DNA from 2 places in the Kitasatospora sp. NPDC059146 genome. Region 2 is predicted to be linked to the other one. Evidence: predicted binding sites of a transcription regulator. Region 2 holds the regulator's gene; the other holds the start of a gene.
The links. The regulator HrcA, encoded in region 2, represses chaperone genes, less so after heat shock. The targets are predictions, from matches to a motif close to TTNGCACTCNGNNNNNCNGAGTGCNAA.
Positions count from the first base shown of each region.

Region 1: the regulator HrcA is predicted to act here: its motif matches at 1,572-1,598, upstream of groES (co-chaperone GroES).

Region 1 covers NZ_JBHZCY010000012.1:32,451-36,633, reverse strand. Annotated here, with positions in the region: gene ACFXPX_RS07690 (polysaccharide deacetylase family protein) at 1-262, shown strand, start outside; gene ACFXPX_RS07685 (methyltransferase domain-containing protein) at 274-1,443, opposite strand; gene groES (co-chaperone GroES) at 1,740-2,045, shown strand; gene groL (chaperonin GroEL) at 2,158-3,786, shown strand; gene ACFXPX_RS07670 (LysR family transcriptional regulator) at 3,928-4,183, shown strand, end outside.
Region 2 covers NZ_JBHZCY010000081.1:18,754-22,936, forward strand. Annotated here, with positions in the region: gene ACFXPX_RS28790 (16S rRNA (uracil(1498)-N(3))-methyltransferase) at 1-560, opposite strand, end outside; gene dnaJ (molecular chaperone DnaJ) at 639-1,778, opposite strand; gene hrcA (heat-inducible transcriptional repressor HrcA) at 1,856-2,890, opposite strand; gene htpX (zinc metalloprotease HtpX) at 3,158-4,078, shown strand; gene ACFXPX_RS28810 (hypothetical protein) at 4,122-4,183, shown strand, end outside.

The DNA of each region.
Region 1 (4,183 bases), on a different contig from region 2:
GATGCTCAACACCTCGGTGCAGCAGTGCGGCCCGCGCGCGATCGTGCTGTGGCGCGAGTCGATGCAGATCCACGACATGCAGTACCAGGCGGGCGACAAGAAGCTGAAGTCCGGCGACATCATCCTGGCGCACTTCCGCGGCCCCAAGGAGCTCAAGGGCGCCACCATGACCCAGATGTTCGCGGACCTGCTGGCCCGGATCCAGGAGCAGGGCTTCTCGGTGGCCCGGCTGGAGGACTACATCCAGGCGCCGGCCTCCTAGGCTCTGTCCGCTCAGACCGGCCGGCCCAGCATCATCAGCGGCCCGTTGTCGGTGCGGCTGAGGATCACCGTGACGGAGTTCGGCCCGGAGGGCTTGAGCTGGCGGCGCAGTTCCTCCGGGGTGATCGCCATCCCGCGCTTCTTGATCACCACCGTGCCGACCGCGCGCTCGCGCAGCAGCGCCTTCAGCTTCTTGACGTTGTACGGGAGCACGTCGGTGAGTTCGAAGGCGTGCGCGTACGGGGTGGCGACCAGGCGGTCCGAGGTCACGTAGGCGATCTTCGGGTCGATCAGCCGGCCGTCGACCTGCCCGGCCACCTCGGCCACCAGGTGCGCCCGGATCACCGCGCCGTCCGGCTCGTACAGGTAGCGCCCGACCGGGCCGGCCGGCGGGTCGGGCAGGTCGCCGCCGGTCAGGCTGTCGCCGTGCGGCAGCAGGGTCGCGCGGTGCGGGCGGACCGCCCCGGTGCCGAACCAGAGCACCGCCTCCTTGACGTCCCCGTGGTCGGAGACCCACTCGGCCTCGGCGTCCGCCGGGACGGCCTCGTGCGGGATGCCCGGGGCGACCTTCAACGCGCCGATCGGGGTCCGCCGCCCGGCCTCGACCGCCCAGGACAGCGGCGGGGCGTACGCCTCCGGGTCGAACACCCGGCCGCGCGAGGTGCGCCGCGCCGGGTCGGTGAACACCGCGTCGTAGCCGGTGACGTCCACCTCGGCGACGTCCGCGCAGCGCACCTCCACCAGCTCCGACAGGCCCAGCGCGGCGGCGTTGGCGGCGGTGGCGGCGCAGGCCGCCGGGTCCTTGTCGACGGCCAGCACCCGGATCCCGGCCCGGGCCAGGGCCAGCACGTCCCCGCCGATGCCGCAGCAGAGGTCCGCCAGGCGCCGTACGCCCAGCTCGGCGAAGCGGCGGGCCCGCCACTCGGCCACGCTGCGCCGGGTGGACTGCTCGACCCCGTTGGGCGTGAAGTACATCAGGTCGGCGTCCGCCCCGAACTTCGCCCGCGCCCGCTGCCGCAGCCGCGCCTGGCCGAACGCCGCCGACACCAGCTCCGCCGGGTGCTCCCGCCGCAGCCGGGTGGCCAGCGCCAGCTCCTCCTCGGGGGTGAACTCGCGCAGCTCGGCGAGCAGGGCCTGACCCTCGGGGGTCAGCAGGGGCTGGAGGTTCTCGGTGTCCACCAGGTCATTCTGACCGGTCGGCCCGTCAGCAGGGCCGGCAGCGCCGGCGCGAACGGCGTCGCCGGCGGGGCCCGGGGAGTGGATCCGGAGTGTGGCCGCTCGTCCGCGGGTCGAGCCCGCAGGGCGCGTCGTTGGCACTCTGGTTGACTGAGTGCTAACGGCAGCCTATGGTCGTCCTTGGCACTCCCCACTGGGGGAGTGCTAATGCGAAGACGTGTGCCTGACCCCCGCGACGGCAGGTACGCAGGTTCGCCCCTACCCGTTAGAAAACCCCGTAATCTCCGAAGGGGAGCTCGGACGTGACCACCAGCAGCAAGGTTGCCATCAAGCCGCTCGAGGACCGCATTGTGGTCCAGCCGCTCGACGCCGAGACCACCACGGCCTCCGGCCTGGTTATCCCGGACACCGCCAAGGAGAAGCCCCAGGAGGGCGTCGTCCTGGCTGTCGGCCCGGGCCGCTTCGAGGACGGCCAGCGTCTGCCGCTCGACGTCGCCGTGGGTGACATCGTCCTGTACTCGAAGTACGGCGGCACTGAGGTGAAGTACCAGGGCGAGGAGTACCTCGTCCTCTCCGCCCGCGACGTTCTCGCCATCATCGAGAAGTAAGTCGTTCCGACCCGCCCCGGATCCGTGTCCCTAGTGACAGGGGCCCGGGGCGTGGTTGTTGGTTCACGTAGTTCGGCGGCCGGCCGGCCGCAGCCCCGAGGGAATAGGGAACATGGCGAAGATCCTGCAGTTCGACGAGGACGCCCGCCGCTCGCTGGAGCGCGGTGTCAACAAGCTGGCCGACACCGTCAAGGTGACCATCGGCCCCAAGGGCCGCAACGTCGTCATCGACAAGAAGTTCGGCGCCCCGACCATCACCAACGACGGTGTCACCATCGCCCGTGAGGTCGAGCTGGACGACCCGTACGAGAACCTTGGCGCGCAGCTCGTCAAGGAGGTCGCCACCAAGACCAACGACGTCGCGGGTGACGGCACCACCACCGCCACCGTGCTGGCCCAGGCCCTGGTCAACGAGGGTCTGCGCAACGTCGCCGCCGGTGCCGGCCCGGCCGCCCTCAAGAAGGGCATCGACAAGGCCGTCGCCGCCGTCTCCGAGCACCTGCTGTCCATCGCCCGCGAGATCGAGGGCAAGGACGACGTCGCCGCCGTCGCGTCCCTCTCCGCGCAGGACACCCAGGTCGGCGAGCTGATCGCCGAGGCGATCGACAAGGTCGGCAAGGACGGTGTCATCACCGTCGAGGAGTCGAACACCTTCGGCGTGGAGCTGGACTTCACCGAGGGCATGCAGTTCGACAAGGGCTACCTGTCGCCGTACTTCGTCACCGACGCCGAGCGCCAGGAAGCGGTCCTCGAGGACCCGTACATCCTGATCAACCAGGGCAAGATCTCCTCCATCCAGGAGCTGCTGCCGCTGCTGGAGAAGATCCTGCAGAGCGGTGCCTCCAAGCCGCTGCTGATCATCGCCGAGGACGTCGACGGCGAGGCGCTGTCGACCCTGGTCGTGAACAAGATCCGCGGCACCTTCAACGCCGTCGCCGTCAAGGCCCCGGGCTTCGGCGACCGCCGCAAGGCGATCCTCGGCGACCTGGCCGTCCTCACCGGCGGCACGGTCATCTCCGAGGAGGTCGGCCTCAAGCTCGACCAGGCCGGTCTGGACGTGCTGGGCACCGCCCGCCGCGTGACCATCACCAAGGACGACACCACCGTCGTCGACGGTGCCGGTGACTCCGAGGCCGTGGCCGGCCGCGTCGCCCAGATCAAGGGCGAGATCGCCGCGACCGACTCCGACTGGGACCGCGAGAAGCTGCAGGAGCGCCTGGCCAAGCTGGCCGGCGGCGTCTGCGTCATCAAGGTCGGCGCCGCCACCGAGGTGGAGCTCAAGGAGCGCAAGCACCGCCTGGAGGACGCCATCTCGGCGACCCGCGCCGCGGTCGAGGAGGGCATCGTCGCCGGCGGTGGCGCCTCGCTGGTGCACGCCGCCAAGGTGCTGAACGACGGCCTGGGCCTGTCGGGTGACGAGGCCACCGGTGTCGCCGTGGTCCGCAAGGCGCTGCACGAGCCGCTGCGCTGGATCGCCCAGAACGCCGGCCTCGAGGGCTACGTCATCACCCACAAGGTCGCCGAGCTGGAGGCCGGTCACGGCTTCAACGCGGCCACCGGCGAGTACGGCGACCTGCTGAAGGCCGGCGTCATCGACCCGGTCAAGGTCACCCGCTCCGCGCTGGAGAACGCCGCCTCGATCGCCTCCCTGCTCCTCACCACCGAGACCCTCGTGGTGGAGAAGAAGGAGGAGGAGGCCGACGCCGGTCACTCGCACGGCGGCCACGGCCACTCGCACTGAGGCACCGACGCCTGACCGGAGGCCCGGTCCACTCCCTCGGGGAGTCGGACCGGGCCTCCGGCCGTTGTTCGGTGGGTGCGCTTGATGCTTCAACTATCAGTAGAATTTTGCAGAATGCAAAGATTGCCTTATAACTGAGGCATGATCGAGGCCCGCCACCTGCGCGTCCTGCGTGCCGTCGCCCGCACCGGCTCCTTCTCCGCCGCCGCCCGCGAGCTGGGGTGCACCCAGCCCGCCATCAGCCAGCAGATGAAGGCCCTGGAGAAGTCGGTGGACACCCCGCTGGTGGTCCGCTCGGGCCGCGGGATGCAGCTCAGCGAGGCCGGGCGGGTGCTGCTCAAGCATGCCACCGGGATCCTGGCCGGGCTCTCCGCCGCCGAGGAGGAGGTGGCCGCGA
Region 2 (4,183 bases):
GCGTGCGCCAGCGGCTCGGCGCCCTCCTCGTGCAGCACCGCGGCGAGCGCGGCCCCGGCCAGCAGCGGCGCCAGCTGCCGGGTGGTCATCGGCTCGCGCACCTCGGGGAAGCGCAGCCGGCGGGACTGCTTGCCCGCCTCCCGGGCGGTGGCCCGCCACTTGGCGAGCGCCTTGGCGCCGCGCTCGCCCTTCCACTGGGTGATGCAGCGCGAGGCGGCCCAGGGGACCACCACGTCCACGCCGACCTCGGTCATGGTCTCCACGGCCAGCTCGCCGCGGTCACCCTTGGGCAGCGCCTGGACGACCACGATCCGCGGCGCCGGCTCCGGCTCCCGCCGCACGGCCTCCACCGTGACCTCGATCGCGTCCTTGCCGAGCACCGCGGCGACGGTGCCGTCCACGCCCAGTCCCAGCCCGTCCGCCAGGGTGACCGCCTCGCCGGCCGCCAGCCGCTTCACCGCCGCCGCGTGCCGCCCCTCGGGCCCGTCGAGGCGCAGCACGGCCCCGGGTGCGGCGGCGGCGATCCGCTCGGTCTCGACGACGAAGACGGGCGCGGTCATGGCGGGGAACCTCCTGGGATGGAACGGGAACACCGAAGGGGTGCCGGGGGTCCTCCCCCGGCACCCCTCCTCGGACGACTACCGGCCGTTGAAGGCGTCCTTCAGGCGTGAGAACAGGCCCTGCTGGCCCGGCGCGAACTGGCCGGACGGCCGCTCCTCGCCGCGCAGCACGGCGAGCCGGCGCAGCAGCTCCTCCTGCTCGGGGTCGAGCTTGGTGGGCGTCTGCACCTCGACGTGCACTATCAGGTCGCCCCGGCCGCCCCCGCGCAGGTGGGTGATGCCCCGGCCGTGCAGCGGGATCGACTGGCCGGACTGGGTGCCGGGCCGGATGTCGACCTCCTCCAGCCCGTCCAGGGTCTGCAACGGCACCTGGGTGCCGAGCGAGGCCGCCGTCATCGGGATGGTGACGGTGCAGTGCAGGTCGTCCCCGCGCCGCTGGAAGACCGTGTGGGTGGTCTCGGCGATCTCGACGTACAGGTCGCCGGCCGGGCCGCCGCCGGGGCCGACCTCGCCCTCGCCGGCCAGCTGGATCCGGGTGCCGTTGTCCACGCCGGCCGGGATCTTCACGGTCAGGGTGCGGCGGGCCCGCACCCGGCCGTCGCCCGCGCACTCGGGGCACGGGGTCGGCACCACGGTGCCGAAGCCCTGGCACTGCGGGCACGGGCGGGAGGTCATGACCTGGCCCAGGAAGGAGCGGGTGACCTGGGAGACCTCGCCCTTGCCGCGGCACATGTCGCAGGTCTGGGCCGAGGTGCCGGGGGCCGCGCCCTCGCCGCTGCAGGTGGTGCAGGTGACGGCGGTGTCGACCTGGAGTTCCTTGGTGGTGCCGAAGGCGGCCTCCTCCAGGGTGATCTCCAGCCGGATCATGGCGTCCTGGCCCCGGCGGGTGCGCGAGCGCGGGCCGCGCTGGCCGGCCGCGGCGCCGAAGAAGGCGTCCATGATGTCGGAGAAGCCGAAGCCCGCCGCGCCGGCGCCGAAGCCGCCCGCGCCACCGCCGCCCGGCGACAGCGGGTCACCGCCCAGGTCGTAGACCTGGCGCTTCTGCGGGTCGGAGAGCACCTCGTAGGCGGCGTTGATCTCCTTGAACCGCTCCTGCGTCTTCGGGTCCGGGTTGACGTCCGGGTGCAGTTCGCGTGCCAGGCGCCGGAACGCCTTCTTGATCTCGTCCTGCCCCGCATCCCGTCGGACGCCGAGTACCGCGTAGTAGTCCGTGGCCACCAAATGCTCCGCTTGTTCCGCCTGTAGTAGTGCTGCGACTGGACGCCGCCGTTAGATTTCCAACGGTCGGCCGTGTGCTACGACTCGGCCAGGATCTGGCCCACGTACCGTGCCACCGCCCGCACCGCCCCCATTGTGCCCGGATAGTCCATCCGGGTCGGACCGATCACACCCAGCTTGGCCACACTCTCGTCGCCCGAACCGTAGCCGACCGAAACGACCGAGGTGGAATTCAGCCCTTCGTACGCGTTCTCCCGCCCGATCCGGACCGTCATCGCGGCGTCCGTGGTCTCACCCAGGAGGCGGAGCAGGACGACCTGCTCCTCCAGGGCCTCCAGCACCGGCTGGATGGTGAGCGGGAAGTCGTGCCCGAAGCGGGTCAGGTTGGCCGTGCCGGCCAGCATGATCCGCTCCTCGTTCTGCTCGGCGAGCGCCTCGAACAGCGTCGCCAGGACCGTACTGACGGTCGGCCGGTCGGCCGGCTCGAACGCCGCCGGGAGCTCCTCCAGGAGCCCCGGGACGTCCGGCAGCCGCTGGCCGGCCGCCCGGGTGTTGATCCGCGAGCGCAGGTCCGCCAGGACCGTCTCGCCGACCGTGCCCGGGCAGTCGACCATCCGCTGCTCGACCCGGCCGGTGTTGGTGATCAGCACCAGCATCACCTTGGCCGGGGCCAGCGCCACCAGCTCGATGTGCCGGACGGTGGAGCGGGTCAGCGAGGGGTACTGCACCACGGCGACCTGGCGGGTCAACTGGGCGAGCAGCCGCACCGTACGGGTTACCACGTCGTCCAGGTCGACGGCGCCGTCCAGGAAGTGCCGGATCGCCCGGCGCTCCGGGGAGCTCATCGGCTTGATCTCGGCGAGCTTGTCGACGAACAGCCGGTAGCCCTTGTCGGTGGGGATCCGCCCGGCGCTGGTGTGCGGCTGGTGGATGTACCCCTCCTCCTCCAGCGCCGCCATGTCGTTGCGCACCGTGGCCGGGGACACCCCGAGGTTGTGCCGCTCCACCAGGGCCTTGGAGCCGACCGGCTCCTCGGTGCCCACGTAGTCCTGGACGATCGCGCGCAGCACGGCGAGCTTGCGGTCGTCCAGCTGGCGGACCTCTCCGGCCATGGGGCACGCACCTCCGTCTTCGCACGTTGTCCGTCTGTGATGCTGCGAGCCGCTCCGGTGAGGACCCCGACCCTGGCACTCTGCACGCACGAGTGCCAAAACCGTACCTGCCAGTGTACGGCCCGGGTCGTACCGCAGGAACGGCCCGGCCGGGGTGATCCTGCCCGCAGTTCCGGACGGCCACCGCGACACTCCGCGTGCGCGGGTGGTGCCCCGGGGCCGTCCGGGTGGCAGCATCGAAAGCGACGGCGAACGGAGGAGCAAGCGATGTCGAGCTCGGGCCAGCACACCCGTTTCGCGCCCGACCGCGGCCTGACCAGCCGCATGGTCGGGACGATGTTCGTGATCGGGCTGTTGTACGTCGGTTTCACGGGCCTGCTGATCGCGCTGCTGCGCGGGGCCTGGCCGCTGATCGTGCTGATCTCCGGCGGGCTGTTCGTGGCCCAGTTCTGGTTCAGCGACAAGATCACCGAGCGGGCCATGGGCGCCCACCGGGTGACCGAGGAGCAGTACCCCCAGCTGCACGGCACCATCGACCGGCTCTGCGCCCTGGCCGACATGCCCAAGCCCCGCGTGGCGGTCGCCGACAGCGACATGCCGAACGCCTTCGCCACCGGCCGCAACCCGCAGAACGCCGTGGTGTGCGTCACCACCGGCCTGCTGCGCCGACTGGAACCCGAGGAGCTGGAGGGCGTCCTGGCGCACGAGCTGTCGCACGTCGCCCACCGGGACGTCGCCGTGATGACCATCGCCGGCTTCCTCGGCGTGCTCGCCGGGGCGATGACCCGGGTCGCCATGTACGGCGGGTTCATGGGCGGCAACCGCAACAGCAACGACCAGAACGCGGCCATCGCGGCGCTGATCATCCCGCTGGTGTCGATCGTGGTCTACGCGATCAGCTTCCTGCTCACCCGGCTGCTGTCCCGCTACCGCGAACTGGCCGCCGACCGGGCCGCCGCCCAGCTCACCGGCCGGCCCAGCGCCCTCGCCTCGGCGCTCACCAAGGTCACCGGGCAGATCGCCGCCATCCCCACCGAGGACCTGCGCCGGGCCCAGCCCTACAACGCCTTCTACTTCGCCCCCGCGCTGAGCGCCAAGGAGACCGCCTCCCAGCTGCTCTCCACCCACCCGACGCTGGAGAAGCGGCTGGCCCAGCTGGCCAAGATCTCCGAGCAGCTCGGCCGCTGACCCCCCTGGGCTCCGGCCCCGCCCGACTCCCGGAAGGACCGCCGTGGGATTCCTGGACGCCCTGTTCGGCCGCACCAAGCCCGTCAAGCCCGACCTCGACCAGCT